Regions from separate parts of the Colwellia sp. BRX10-9 genome, predicted to be linked through region 1. Evidence: riboswitches for the same ligand, from Rfam matches in the RefSeq annotation. Region 1 holds a riboswitch; the other holds the start of a gene.
The links. Region 1 has a riboswitch for thiamine pyrophosphate ahead of thiC (phosphomethylpyrimidine synthase ThiC). Riboswitches for the same ligand answer to the same signal wherever they lie in the genome.
Positions count from the first base shown of each region.

Region 2: linked by a shared signal. The riboswitch ahead of H4J69_RS01880 (TonB-dependent receptor) and the one ahead of thiC (phosphomethylpyrimidine synthase ThiC) in region 1 are both predicted to bind thiamine pyrophosphate.

Region 1 covers NZ_JACGVV010000016.1:71,248-78,354, forward strand. The annotation lists gene H4J69_RS11140 (thiazole synthase) at 1-523, opposite strand, end outside; gene thiS (sulfur carrier protein ThiS) at 526-759, opposite strand; gene H4J69_RS11150 (FAD-dependent oxidoreductase) at 749-1,960, opposite strand; gene thiC (phosphomethylpyrimidine synthase ThiC) at 1,968-3,929, opposite strand; TPP riboswitch at 4,035-4,156, opposite strand; gene H4J69_RS11160 (M1 family metallopeptidase) at 4,331-6,007, shown strand; gene H4J69_RS11165 (outer membrane beta-barrel protein) at 6,088-6,597, opposite strand; gene H4J69_RS11170 (tetratricopeptide repeat protein) at 6,752-7,107, shown strand, end outside.
Region 2 covers NZ_JACGVV010000002.1:134,224-141,330, forward strand. The annotation lists gene H4J69_RS01870 (SHOCT domain-containing protein) at 1-1,209, opposite strand, end outside; gene H4J69_RS01875 (single-stranded DNA-binding protein) at 1,255-1,905, opposite strand; TPP riboswitch at 2,025-2,143, shown strand; gene H4J69_RS01880 (TonB-dependent receptor) at 2,234-4,357, shown strand; gene H4J69_RS01885 (hypothetical protein) at 5,010-5,165, shown strand; gene H4J69_RS01890 (hypothetical protein) at 5,265-5,531, shown strand; gene pnuC (nicotinamide riboside transporter PnuC) at 5,531-6,202, shown strand; gene H4J69_RS01900 (phosphotransferase) at 6,207-7,107, shown strand, end outside.

The DNA of each region.
Region 1 (7,107 bases):
AAGGGTTCATTAGACCCTTACCTGTGCCTATTGGCGATGCCCAAGGCATGATCACCTGACAACCTAAGTCATATAAACGCTGACACACCACGAGATCGTCGGTGCAATAAGGTAGCACTTTAAAACCCTCATTTAACAACTGTTCACTGGCCTTTAATAGCTCGATAGGGTCTGGTTGTAAATTATAGTCATCACCGATAACTTCCAATTTTATCCAATCCGTTTGAAAAATTTCGCGGCTCATTTTTGCTAGGGTTACCGCTTCTTTAGCTGTTTTACAGCCCGCCGTATTGGGTAATAAAAACCCCTGAGTCTCTTTAACAACCTCTTGAATATACTGCCAAATTTTTGCGCCTGACTGTTGCGCAGGGTTTTGGCGTTTTAACGACAAGGTGACAATTTTTGAGCCACTGGCTAAGATCGATTTTTTCATGATCTGTGGCGAAGGATAAAGTGCGCTACCAATTAATAAACGACTATTAACCGCTTGTCCGTATATCATTAGTTCGGTTGAAAATGTCATCATTAACCTCCCTGAATAGGAAACAGTACATCTATACTATCCTCTTGATTAATTGTGGTTTTTTGATAGTCAGCTTTACCAATAAAGTCACCATTAAGGGCTACGGCAAAACTTTGTTTTTGCTGCTCTGGCGTTAAATAATGCAGTAATGCCATTGATATATTGGGGGTTATACTGGCAATGGTGATTACTTGTCCATTGATAAAATAGGTTGTTATAGCTGCTTTAGTATTCATTGATGGCTAACCACTTATGATAAGGAGATTCTGTTAATGAGCGACACTCGAAAAAATGCGCAACGGTAAACTCTAACTGCTTTAACACAACCGGCGCAATAAGGTAGCCGTGGCGAAACAGTCCATTGACCTGGATAAGCCGATTTTGCAGTGATATTTTAGCTTGGTTATCACTAAAAGCAGGTCTTAACTGGCTAATATGTTGATGAATATTGGCTTCAGCAAATCCAGCATGGACACTATAAGCCGCGCTGAGTAATTCCATTGAAGAACGTACCGTCATTGGCGCGCAGTCTTCACTTTCGATTTCAGTTGCTCCCACGACATAAAAACCGTTAGTTTTAGGAGCAATATATAATTGATAGCGAGGGTGCATTAAACGAATAGGCCGCGTAATATTGACTTCAGGGGCAAATAACTGAAATATCTCACCTCGTACTCCTCGTAAATCTTTTAAGGGGGCTGCGGTGTTTTCGCCTGCACTGTTGCGTGCGCCTGCACCGCGACAGTCAATTGCTAAATCAGCAGCAATAATATGCTTTGACGTGTTAGTTTGCTTACTGCCTTTGTTGCCTAGTGGGCTATCCTCATGGTAAGTGACTAAACAGCTCGATTTTTGCTGTTCAATGTTAACGACAGGTGAACTTTCTAACCAAGTAACGCTACTTTTTTCTAGCTGCTTTTGCAGGGCTTTTAGTAATTTACGATTACCTATTTGCCCTTCTTCAGGTAAAAACAACCCATGATTAAAGCGATGAGCTAATTCAGGCTCAAGGGCAAGTATTTGTTGGCGATTCAGTTGCTGTAGCTGATGTTGCGGATAATGATTTTTGATATAAGCCATGAAACGCTGATAATCGCCTTGGTCTTGTTCATGGCTAACCATTAAGGTGCCTGCTTGTTGAAAATAAGTGTAACTGTCTAATTTAGCAAGAATCTCAGGCCAAAGCGCTAATGACTCAAAGCCCATTTCAACAATATTACGATCGCTATGCATAGCTTCACCTAGCGGCGTTAATAAACCGGCAGCAGCATAAGCGGCACTTTGGTGGCCCTGTTTATTATCTTTATCAACCAAGGTCACTTGATGACCTTGATTAACCAAAGACAATGCCATTAAACGACCCACTAATCCTGCGCCAATAACAACGATATTGGCACAGATTTGAGTAGGTTTAGGGAACTGCTGAGAAATAGTCATCGGCTGACTATTTCACCTGATGGTAAATTTCACTACCGGTCGCTTTAAATTCCGCCGACTTTTCAGCCATGCCTTGTGCAATATCGGTTGGCGTTGCATCTAAAACAATGACTTCGTCAAGTAACTGTATTTCTATTTTATTGCTGGCTTCAAGACCCGCGGCATAATCACGTACTTCCTGAGATATTTTCATCGAACAGAATTTTGGCCCACACATAGAGCAGAAGTGGGCAACTTTACCTGATTCTTGTGGCAAGGTTTCATCGTGATAAGCCTTGGCTCTTTCAGGGTCTAAACCGATATTAAATTGATCGTACCAACGAAATTCAAAGCGCGCTTTGCTCATGGCATTATCGCGAATTTGTGCGCCCGGATGACCTTTTGCTAAATCGCCGGCATGGGCTGCAATTTTATAGGTCATTAAACCTTCTTTAACATCTTCTTTATTGGGTAAGCCTAAATGTTCTTTAGGAGTGACATAACAAAGCATGGCACAACCGTACCAACCAATATTAGCGGCGCCAATACCCGAAGTAATATGGTCATAACCCGGTGCAATATCAGTCGTTAACGGACCTAACGTATAAAAAGGTGCTTCACCACAATGTTTAAGCTGCTCGTCCATATTTGCTTTGATCATATGCAGTGGCACATGCCCGGGGCCTTCAATAATCGTTTGTACATCATGCTGCCAAGCAATTTTAGTTAATTCGCCTAAGGTATGTAATTCGGCAAATTGTGCTTCATCGTTGGCATCAGCAACCGAGCCCGGGCGTAAACCGTCGCCGAGTGAAAACGAGACATCGTATTGCTTTAATATTTCACAAATATCTTCAAAGTGGGTGTATAAAAAATTTTCTTTATGATGCGCTAAGCACCACTTCGCCATAATTGAACCACCACGTGAGACAATACCGGTGACACGCTTAGCGGTCATTGGAACATAGCGTAATAATACACCGGCATGAATGGTAAAATAATCAACACCTTGCTCGGCTTGTTCGATAAGGGTGTCGCGGAAAATTTCCCAGGTTAAGTCTTCTGCCACGCCATTTACTTTTTCTAGCGCTTGATAGATAGGCACCGTACCAATGGGCACTGGCGAGTTGCGCATGATCCATTCGCGGGTTTCATGAATATTACGACCCGTTGATAAATCCATTACCGTGTCTGCGCCCCACTTGGTTGACCAAACCAGTTTTTCTACTTCTTCTTCAATGGAAGAGGTCACCGCCGAATTACCAATATTGGCATTTACTTTAATTAAAAAGTTACGACCAATAATCATCGGCTCACATTCTGGGTGGTTAATGTTTACCGGAATAATTGCTCGGCCACGCGCGACTTCATCACGGACAAACTCTGCGGTAATTTGCGCTGGAATACTGGCGCCAAATGACTGACCTTTATGTTGTAGTAGTAAGGTTTTATCTTTGACCTCTTCACGTTTTAAATTTTCACGAATAGCAATATATTCCATTTCAGGGGTAATGATCCCTTGGCGAGCATAGTGCATTTGGGTAACGTTTTGACCTTTTTTAGCAACACGCATTTTAGGTAAGTGTTCAAAGCGTATCGCGTCAACACCATCGTCAGCTAAACGTTGTTGAGCATAAGTAGAGCTATTTGATGTTAAGAGCTCAACATCACCACGACTATCAATCCAACTTTCACGCAGGCGAGGAATACCTTTGTGTACGTCTATCTCGACACTTTCATCGGTATAAAAACCTGAGGTATCGTAGACGCAAAGAGGTTCATTTTTTTCGTAGGTTGGCTTATCTTTATTACCCGCTAATAAAGTATCAGACAAGGTGATTTCGCGCATACCTACCTTGATATCGTGAATTTTACCTTGCACATAAACTTTTTTAGAATTTGGGAATGATTGATCAGAAACGTTTTTTAAGAATGTTTCAGCTTGTTCGCGACGTTCTCTGCGAGTGAGTTTGTTAGCTGGTTTGGTCATTTTTTTGCCTTTTAATAATATGCATTTCGTTATAAATGCACGAATAAAAAAGACGAAGTGTAGAGTGAGGAAAAAATAAAAAAGTGACGAATTAATCCCTTAACTCTTTTATTTTACCTTGTTCCCTTACGCAGATATTAATCTGATCAGGTTCTACGGATCCCGCTTTCGCGATCTCAGCTTTGAATATTTCTTTAGAAATAATCTCAGCACTCCGACAAGTAATTGTGGTGATTCTATCGTATTAGTTTCAAAATACGCAATCATAATGTTGTATTTGGTTATAATTAATTTTTAGATAACGATGTGAGTCGTTGACAGATCTTACCCTTTTTAGGGTTCACAATTTATATTACACAATGCTAGTATATTGTATACGAGAGAGTGTTAGGACAATAACAATGATAAAAAAACGGATAACGACTTCACTTGCTGGCTTAGTTTGCGCTATGGTTTTTGCTGGGCATGTTAGCGCGAGTAATTGGCAACAAGAAAGTGGCAAAGTAACGCACCAAGAAAAATTACGGGGTACTATTACACCAGAAAGAAAGTGGTGGGATTTAATTCATTATCATCTTAATGTAAAAGTTGACCCTGAAACTAAGCTTTTTTCAGGTAAAAACACCATGACTTATAAGGTGTTAGCTAAAGGTGAACGTTTACAAATAGAACTACAGGCGCCAATGAAGCTTGAGAAAGTACACCAAAATGGTAAGGCGCTTGAAGTAGAGCAAGATGGCTATTCTTATTTTATTACCCCAGCCAGTAAGCAAGAAATAGGCTCGGAGCAGAAGATAACTATGTACTTCTCTGGACAGCCCGTTACCGCAAAAAACGCCCCATGGGATGGCGGTATTACTTGGAAGAAAGACAGTAATGGCCTCGACTTTATTGCCACTTCAAATCAAGGCATTGGCTCTAGTATTTGGTGGCCAAATAAAGATCATCCTGCCGACGAGCCTAACAATGGCGTGTTAATCAGCGTTGAAGTGCCAGAACATTTAATGGATGTGTCTAATGGTCGATTAATTAAAGTTGAAGACAATAAAGTTGATAAAACAAAAATTTATCATTGGCAAGTTGTGAATCCTATTAATAATTATGGGGTCAATATTAACATTGGTGACTATGTTCATTTTGGTGAAAAGTATCAAGGTGAAAAAGGTCAGCTTGATATGGACTACTATGTTTTACGGGAAAACTTAGCGAAAGCAAGAAAACAGTTTAAAGAAGCAAAACGAACCATTGAAGCGTTCGAGCATTGGTTTGGTCCTTATCCGTTTTATGAAGACAGTTATAAACTGGTGGAAGCACCATATTTGGGGATGGAGCATCAAAGTTCGGTGACTTATGGTAATGGTTATCAAAATGGTTATTTAGGGCGTGATAGAAGTAGTACTGGCCCAGGATTATTATTTGATTTTATTATTGTTCATGAATCAGGTCATGAGTGGTTTGCCAATAACATCACCAATAAAGATGTTGCCGATATGTGGATCCATGAGAGCTTTACTAACTATTCAGAAAGTTTATTTTTAGAGTATCATTTCACCAAAGAGCAAGCCTTTGAATACGTTCGTGGTCAACGGATGAATATTGGTAATCAATCCCCTATTATTGGCGAATATAATGCTAATCGCGGTGGGTCTGGTGATATGTACGATAAAGGTGGCAATATGCTGCATACCATTCGCCAAGTGATTAATAATGATAGAAAATGGCGAGAAATACTCCGTGGACTAGGTAAAGTTTTTTATCATCAAACAGTGACTACCCAAGATATTGAAAACTACATTAGCACACAATCAGGTATCGACTTAAGTAAGGTATTTGATCAATATTTACGTGATATACGTATTCCCACTTTCGAATATTTTATCAAAGATAAAGTGATGAAAATTCGTTGGGGTAACGTGGTTAAGGGTTTTGATATGCCGTTACGCGTCACTATTGCCGGTAAAACACAGTGGCTGGCACCAACAGCAACTTGGACTACTGTTGAACTTGAGCAGGAAAATCCAAATATAGCCGTTGATGCTAACTTTTATATTTCGACACTCAGTGTTTTAGGTCATTAGTTTTAAAAGTTAACGGTATAAAATTAAAAAGGAGAGCTTATTGCTCTCCTTATACGTCAACGGTCAGTTAGATATTGCGCTTAAAAAGCGTATTTAAAACCAACAGAAAGTAATTTAGTACCGTCATACGTTTCATAAGAGGCTTCAACGCTCACTTTTTTATTGAGGCTATAACCAACACCAGCGCCGAAACCAAACTCCCATGAATCATCAGACGCTGATTCGCCACGGTAGCTTGCTTTGAGGTCTAAGTTTGCATAAGACGGCATCACATAAACATATGCGCGATTGTTGAAGTCGTATTGACCACGCAAAGACAAAGCGAGTAAGCTTTCTACTTCAATTTTAGCACCGTAAAGTGAGTCGTCACCAACACCAGAACCGAGACGAAGTTCAGGCATCAAGTAAAAATTTTTCGCTGAATTTTCAATTTTATATGCCACTGAGCCATAGATAAAGTTCAAAGAAATATCGTCGCCATCAGAGCTATCAGATAACTGACCGAATCCACCGCCCACTTGCCAATCAGCAGCTACGGCTGTTAGGGAAAGACTGAAAAGAGTGAGTGCAATAGCGGTTTTCTTAAACATAATAAATCCTTTATTTTATTTGGGTTAACTTTAGGTTAAATTAAGGTGAAGATTTCGCGCAGAGCTTAACACCAAGATATTTTTTGTTCAATAATCTTTAATAAATTATAGTCTGGCACTTGGCAATTAATAACATCAGTGGCAATATCTAACGATGAATAAACATTTTTTTATCTCTTCAAAACTTTATTTACTTGGACTTATAGCACTATTATTGTGGGTTTTTTGCTTACCGGTTGCAAAAAGTTATGCAATGAAAAGTGAGAGCACAGCAAAGCTATGTCAGCGCTCGCCATCATCATGCCTAGAAAAAGTTAATATTGAATTAACCCAAGTACAGCCGAAAAGCCGCATCTGGTTTAGCTTAATGCAATTCAAATTATCCTCGCTATTTATTTTGCAACACAGTGATGAGCTTTACCAAGAAACAAAGCGTTGGATAAACGATGAAGACCTACCGATCCCTTTTCAAGTCACTCTTTATATGTATTATGCTAAGTGTTTACTTAG
Region 2 (7,107 bases), on a different contig from region 1:
GGTTAAATCTAACAGTAAGGGTTCGCCGTTGTGATCAAAGAGTAATGACACTTTATTTTTTGGAGAAAGCTCATCACGACTAAACGACAAAATAGGTAATGCAGCGCGACTTTGAGCCTCACTATTTACCATCGTGGTATTCAATTGGGCAAGTTGCCAATTTTTTGCATCGTTAATAAGATATAAGACACTTCCCACTGACGCTTCTAGGTTTCGCCCATAATAAGGGAAAATATTTCCATCAGTTCCTTGAGTAGATTTCAGCGGAAAAACAAGGTTATTTTGGTAAGAGTCTCGCCAGTCAGCACCTTTATCAGCAACAACAACTTGGTGACCGCCATCGTAGTCATGTTCTACGAGTAATGCGCCATAATGTTTTTTTGACCACGAAAAAGAACTAATGCTTTGAGCGCCTAAAATAAAGATCTCATTGTTAACGTCGTTTGTTTTCATAAAAGGGTTACTACTGGGCACCCTATAATTTCTTAAGCCAAATTTCTCAGGGTTAATGCGTAACACAACGCCAGAATATAAAGCACCTTCGCTAGCGTTGGCTGAGCTAGCGTTACTGTCAGATAAAGCAACAAGCATTAAGCCATAATCATCGTGCCATACTTTATTATATGGATTAAAGGCAATTTTCTGTATTTGATGTGTGGCAGTTGGCACCGCAATTCTCAGCACTTCTCTGCGTTGCTGCACATCAATTTTAATTGCCGCTGTGTTGTCGTATTGCCACTGTGTTATCACAGCGTCAAATGGCAATGCAACGGGATCGGCTAACAGCGTTAATCGCGCAACATTATTATTTGTTTTAGCGGGCTCAATATGTGCAGTAAAAAAGTTTTGGAAGCCAGTTTTATCTGCTAACGAAAAACTGGGGTGTAACGTTAGCGCGGTTAATTTAACTTGTTTATCGGTAGTATGATTATTTAGAGGTAAGCTTGCTAAAAAAGTGAGCTTGGCATTATTAAGTAAAGACAATTCGCCAGCAGCGTCTGCAATTAAGTATTGTTGCTTATTCTCATTATTAACAGGTAATGCAATAACGGTTATTTTATTGGTTGAACTTAGGCTAGGTAGCTGCGCTAAAACTTCGAGTTGAACTTCTTCAGCAATCGTTGTTAAGGGCGTTAATAGGCAGCAAAAAGCCAGCAACACTGGAAGTGTTTGCGTAGTTATTTTTTTTATATAATGAAAAACGTCCATATTTTGCCAACAATCCTAATTTTATAAAATTATAGATAATCCGTTTTAATGTTTCAATAAAATGACTTGGTGTGAATCAATAAATTGTGATTTTTTACTATCATTGAGATAGCTTAATCTTCCGTCGACAACTAATTGGTCGCCTAGCTCGGCCTTATCTTTAATATAATGTGCTTGTTTTCCCCAGATATGTACCGAACGTTCGATAGAAATATTTTGGGTTTGCTGTGTTATAGGCGAATACACTAAATTATTAACGGTTAAGTTAAGCGCGACTAATTCTTTATTATTCTCGGTTAGTACTAAATTAATATCGCTGCTTATTTCACCACTCATATGCACTTGGTTTATTGATTGGGCGTAACCCTTTGCAAATGTTTGTGCATAAGTGGCGTGTAATATTTCACGGTTAGCTTTTTTACTATTAAGTAAATAGCCTTGCACTAAAATAACATCACCCTTTTGCGAGTGAATAAGTGAACGATCAACAATATCACCAATAACTTTAACCGTATGATAACTCGTCCATTCTTTAAACTGTTGGCTCGTTTTGTCAAACCATCGGCTATGGGTCGCTAATACTAACTCAGCAACAGCAAGGACCGGGTTTGCTTGATAACGAATATCAGGCTTAGCAACTAAATTTCCTAATAAGGTTACTGAACATAAATGATTTTGGCTTAGATGATTTGTCATGGCAATTTAATAAAAAAAACTATAGTGCTAATTTACTGAAAATCATCAGATTAAGCAAATACATGACATTAAATAACCATAATTTCTCTGTACTTTGATGATAAAATTGTTAGTATGCCGAACAAACCAAGGGGTGCAATAAAAAGCTGTTGTTAATAGGCTTTTGTATTGCTGAGAATTTTTACCCTTAATACCTGAAACGGATAATGCCGGCGTAGGAATGGTTAATATGTTGAATACTTATCGTAAACACTTTGTGTAAGTGCTTACTTACGGTGTATTTACCTTATTGCTCTTTTTTGCTTGCATGCCATAAAAAGAGCCCAGTATGAATTTTATAAAATCTCCTATTTCAATTGCGGTAACTACGACTTTATTGACTTTTGCTAGCGTCACGCAGGCAAATGAATCAACTGATATTGAACGTATAACCGTCACTTCCAGTTTTAATAAGCAATCTTTAGCGCAAGCTCCTACTAGTATTGCAATCATCGACCAACAAAAAATAGCTGAGCAGGGCATTCAACATTTTGAAGAAGTTATTAATGGTGTCGCCAACTTAAATTTCTCTGGTGGAACATCTCGTCCGAAATATTTACAAATTAGAGGCGTCGGTGAGCGCTCTGAATACCGCGGTGCGCCAAACTCATCAGTGGGCTTCATTGTCGACGATATCGATTTGTCAGGCTTGGGCATGGCAGCTTCTATGTACGATGTTCAACAAGTTGAAGTCTTAAGAGGTCCACAAGGTACACGTTTTGGTGCCAATGCACTTGCGGGTTTAATTTACATAAAATCAAAAGACGCAACAGAATTACCCGAGCATGGTTTTAAAGTAACGTTAGGCAATGACGACTTAATTAATGTTGCCGGTTATAGCTCTGGTGCTGTCACCGAAGACTTAAATTACCGCATATCATTAGAGCAACATCAACAAAACGGTTATCGCGACAATCTTTATCTAAATAGAGATGATACTAATGGCATTGACGAGTTTTCTGGAAAGTTCAAATTGCAATATACGGCAACAGAAGATTTAAGTGTTGATTTTACTTATATATTTGCGGATAACGATAATAGTTTCGACCCATGGACATTAGATAACAACGGCTTTAATACGATCACGGACAACCCAGGTGTTGATAATCAAAAATCGCATGGCGGGGCACTAAAATTTAGTTTTGAAGGTTTGTCATTCGCAAAATTCGAAGCGATAAGCAGCTATACCACGACAGAGCATCAGCACGCTTATGATGGTGATTGGGCAAACGCAGATTATTGGGCAAGTAAAAGTTGTGATGGTGCGCCATGTGAATACAGTTACCTGTGGGATAAACGCGCCGATAGAGATGTTTGGTCACAAGAGTTTCGATTATCATCAAATGACGCCTCAAGAATTTTTGACAATACAACTGCTTGGCTAGTGGGTACTTACATTAGCAAAATGAATGAAGATAACGACCTTGACTCTTTTTATAATGGTTGGGAAGACGAAATACTCGACTCTACATACTCAGCTAATAATTATGCAATTTTTACCCAGTTAGACAGTGTTCTTAGCTATGGCCATGAATTATCAGTAGGTTTGCGCGTTGAAAAACGTTCAACCGATTATAGCGATAGTGCTGGCGATGAGTTTGACCCGTCTGAAACCATGTGGGGCGGACACATCGCCTTAAGTAAGATCATTAACAATGAGCATTCTGCTTATGTTCGTGTCGCGCGTGGCTACAAAGCGGGTGGTTTTAATATGGACTTACCCGAGCAATTAATCCAATTTAAAGAATTTGATACCGAAGTCTTAGTCAATTATGAATTAGGTCTGCAATCGAATATGCTAAATAATACCTTAGTCAGTCGACTAGCCTTATTTTATATGGACAGACAAGATCAACAAGTTAATGCTTCTCAACAGAACCCTGATAAGCCACAGCAATTTACCATTTACACGGCAAATGCCACCAGTTCAAGCAGTTACGGTTTGGAACTTGAGTTAACATACCAAGTTAATAATAATTTAACGATCGACTCGACAGTGGGCTACCTAAACGCAACATATGATGTTTATGGCTATTCTGACAAGTACGGTACAAACATTGACATTTCAGGACGCGATTTAGCACACGCACCAAGCTATACCTTTAGCCTTGGCTCTACGTATCGAAGCGATAATGGCGTTGTTTTCAATGTGAACTGGTCAGGAAAAGATGAATTTTTCTTCTCTGATAGCCATGACGAAAAAGCGTCAAGTTCAAACTTATTGAATGCGAAAGTTGCTTATGAACTCGCTGATTGGTCTATTTCACTTTGGGCTAGAAATATTACCGATGAAAAAATCGCAACACGCGGCTTCTTCTTCGGCAATGAGCCTGATTTAGATTGGGTAGCTAAAAAATATCAACGTTTTGGCGCACCAAGACAAATTGGTGTAACGTTTGATTATAACTTTTAAAGCTAAGCGCTCTTCAGCTAACACGCGGTCATCCTGAATTGATATGCCGCCATGTTGAAGTAACATGCCGTAATACTGAAGCAACACGCCGTTATGTTGAACTAACATGTCGTCATGCTGAATTTATTTCAGTATCTGTATTCGTTGCTAAAAGTAATGAGATCCTGAAACAAGTTCAGGATGACGTTTTTTAGCTTGGCAGAGCCGTTGTTAAAAGCCGCCTTGCCGTTATGCTGAACTAACACGTCGTCATGCTGAATTTATTTCAGTATCTGTATTCGTGGCTTAAAGTAATGAGGTCCTGAAACAAGTTCAGGATGACGGTTTTTTTAGCTTGGCAGAGCAGTTGTTAAAAACCGCCATGCCGTTATGTTGAAGTAACATGTCGTTATGATGAACTAACACGTCGTCATGCTGAATTTATTTCAGTATCTGTATTCGTGACTTAAAGTAATGAGATCCTGAAACAAGTTCAGGATGACGGAGGGTGTTAAGGATTACGGGTTTTTTAGCTTGGCAGAGCAGTTGTTAAAAACCGCCATGCCGTTATGTTGAACTAACATGTCGTCATGCTGAATTTATTTCAGTATCTGTATTAGTGGCTTAAAGTAATGAGATCCTGAAACAAGTTCAGGATGACGGGATTTTTAGCTTGGCAGAGCAGTTATTAAAAGCGCCTTGGCGTTATGTTGAAGTAACATGCCGTCATGTTGAACTAACATGTCGTCATGCTGAACTAACATGCCGTCATGATGAAGTAACACGTCGTCATGCTGAATTTATTTCAGTATCTGTATTAGTGACTTAAAGTAATGAGATCCTGAAACAAGTTCAGGATGACGGGGGGTGTTCAGGATGACGGTTTTTTTTGTTCACTGGGAAAAGTGGCATACCATTAGGAAATAATATGAAAATATCTATAGAAATTAGTTTGTATCCTCTAGCTGAAGAAAAGTTTAAAACTGAAATTTGGGCATTCATTAAGCGCCTTCGAAATGTAGCGGGCTTAAATGTAGTGACTAATGGCATGAGTACACAAGTATTTGGAGACTACGACTTAGCTACCCATCATGTTATGGCAGAAATAAAACATGTCCATCAAACCTTAAATGCTGCTGTTTTTGTGTGTAAGTTTATTGGTGGTGATCGCTCAGAAGTCGAAGCTGAAAGCTAATGGTTGAATCTTTATCAGCAACAGTCAATTATTTTGCGCATTTGCCTCTCTGGGAATTATTAGCGGTAATTTCAGCATTATTTTATGTGGTGTTAGCGGCAAAAGAAAATATTTGGTGTTGGCCAGCAGCGCTCGTGAGTACCATTATTTATAGCGTTATTTTTTATGATGTTTATTTATGGATGGACGCCTTATTGCAGGTTTATTATTTAGCGATGGCCATCTTTGGCTGGTATTGCTGGCGTCAGGTTTCTTCGCCGCAAAATAACGTAACAAATAATAGTAATACAAGCACGGTATTGGCCATCCAAAGCTGGCCGCTATTCCTTCATATCAAAATAGTGGTCTTACTAACTGCTTGCTCTTTGGCTGTTGGCTGGTTAATGGACAATTACACGCCAACACACTTCCCTTATTTAGATTCTGCAACTACGGTATTTGCGGTGTTTGCGACCTATTTAGTCACTAAAAAGGTCTTAGAGAATTGGTTGTACTGGATAGTCATCGATTTTGTTTCCATTTATCTCTATTTAGAAAAAGGCTTGCAACCTACCGCTGTGTTATTTGGCTTATATGTAGTCATGGCTATGGTCGGTTATGCAATTTGGTATAGTAAATATCAAAAAAGTCATCAACAAGCAGCAGGCAATATAGCCTCGGCGACTGAGTAGTTGAGTGGCGGCTTTAATCAATCAAAAAAGTAACAGCAGCTGTGAAGAGATTAAAGCCTTACCTTGTTTTATTCATCGCGATTGTAAAATTGAGAGATTAACAGGGGGTGAAAGTCATCAATGTTTTAAAGTGACGGTTAACAAAAATACTATTGAGCAAAATTTTTTTGTAAAGTCTTTCGCGGGCCATCAACAAACAGCACAAGCCGAGATTGCCAGTCACTTATTAGTAGCAGAAATCGGTGTAGCACCGGCTATAATTTATCATTCAGCATCATGGCTTGTTACCGAATTTATTACCGGTGATTCATTAAGCGATATTTATAAGCAACAAACTGACAGTGTAGCTAATAACAAAGTTACGGTGGCGATGTACTTAATGGTAAAAACTCATCAGCTAACACCGCCAGAAAATCATCCGGTGTTAGCCATTGAAGAGCTGCTTTACCACCAAGCCTCCAATAGTAAACTCTCGCAGTCTCAGCATATCGCGCTACAGAAAATAATCAGCGAAATAACACCTCCACAAGCCAAGCATAATCACTTAGTACTTTGTCATGGTGATGTTAATTATGAAAACATTCGTGTAAGCGCACTGTTTAATAATGAAAATCCGCAAAAGCATACTTGGTTAGTCGATTTCGAATGCAGTTGTTTAGCTGAAGCCGAATATGATCTCGCTATGTTTATCGCGATTAACGAATTCAGTGTTAACGATATAGATGCTTTAATACAAGACTATCTGCAATTTACTAATGCGACGATTGATAAAGAAAAAGTGTGTGAATATCTCGCTTGTTGTTATCTCATTAATGGCTTGTGGTACTTCGAGGCCGGCTATCAACACAAGCAAGCGCAAAAATTAATGGCTAAGGCACACCAGCAGTTTGTACTTTTTGACCAAT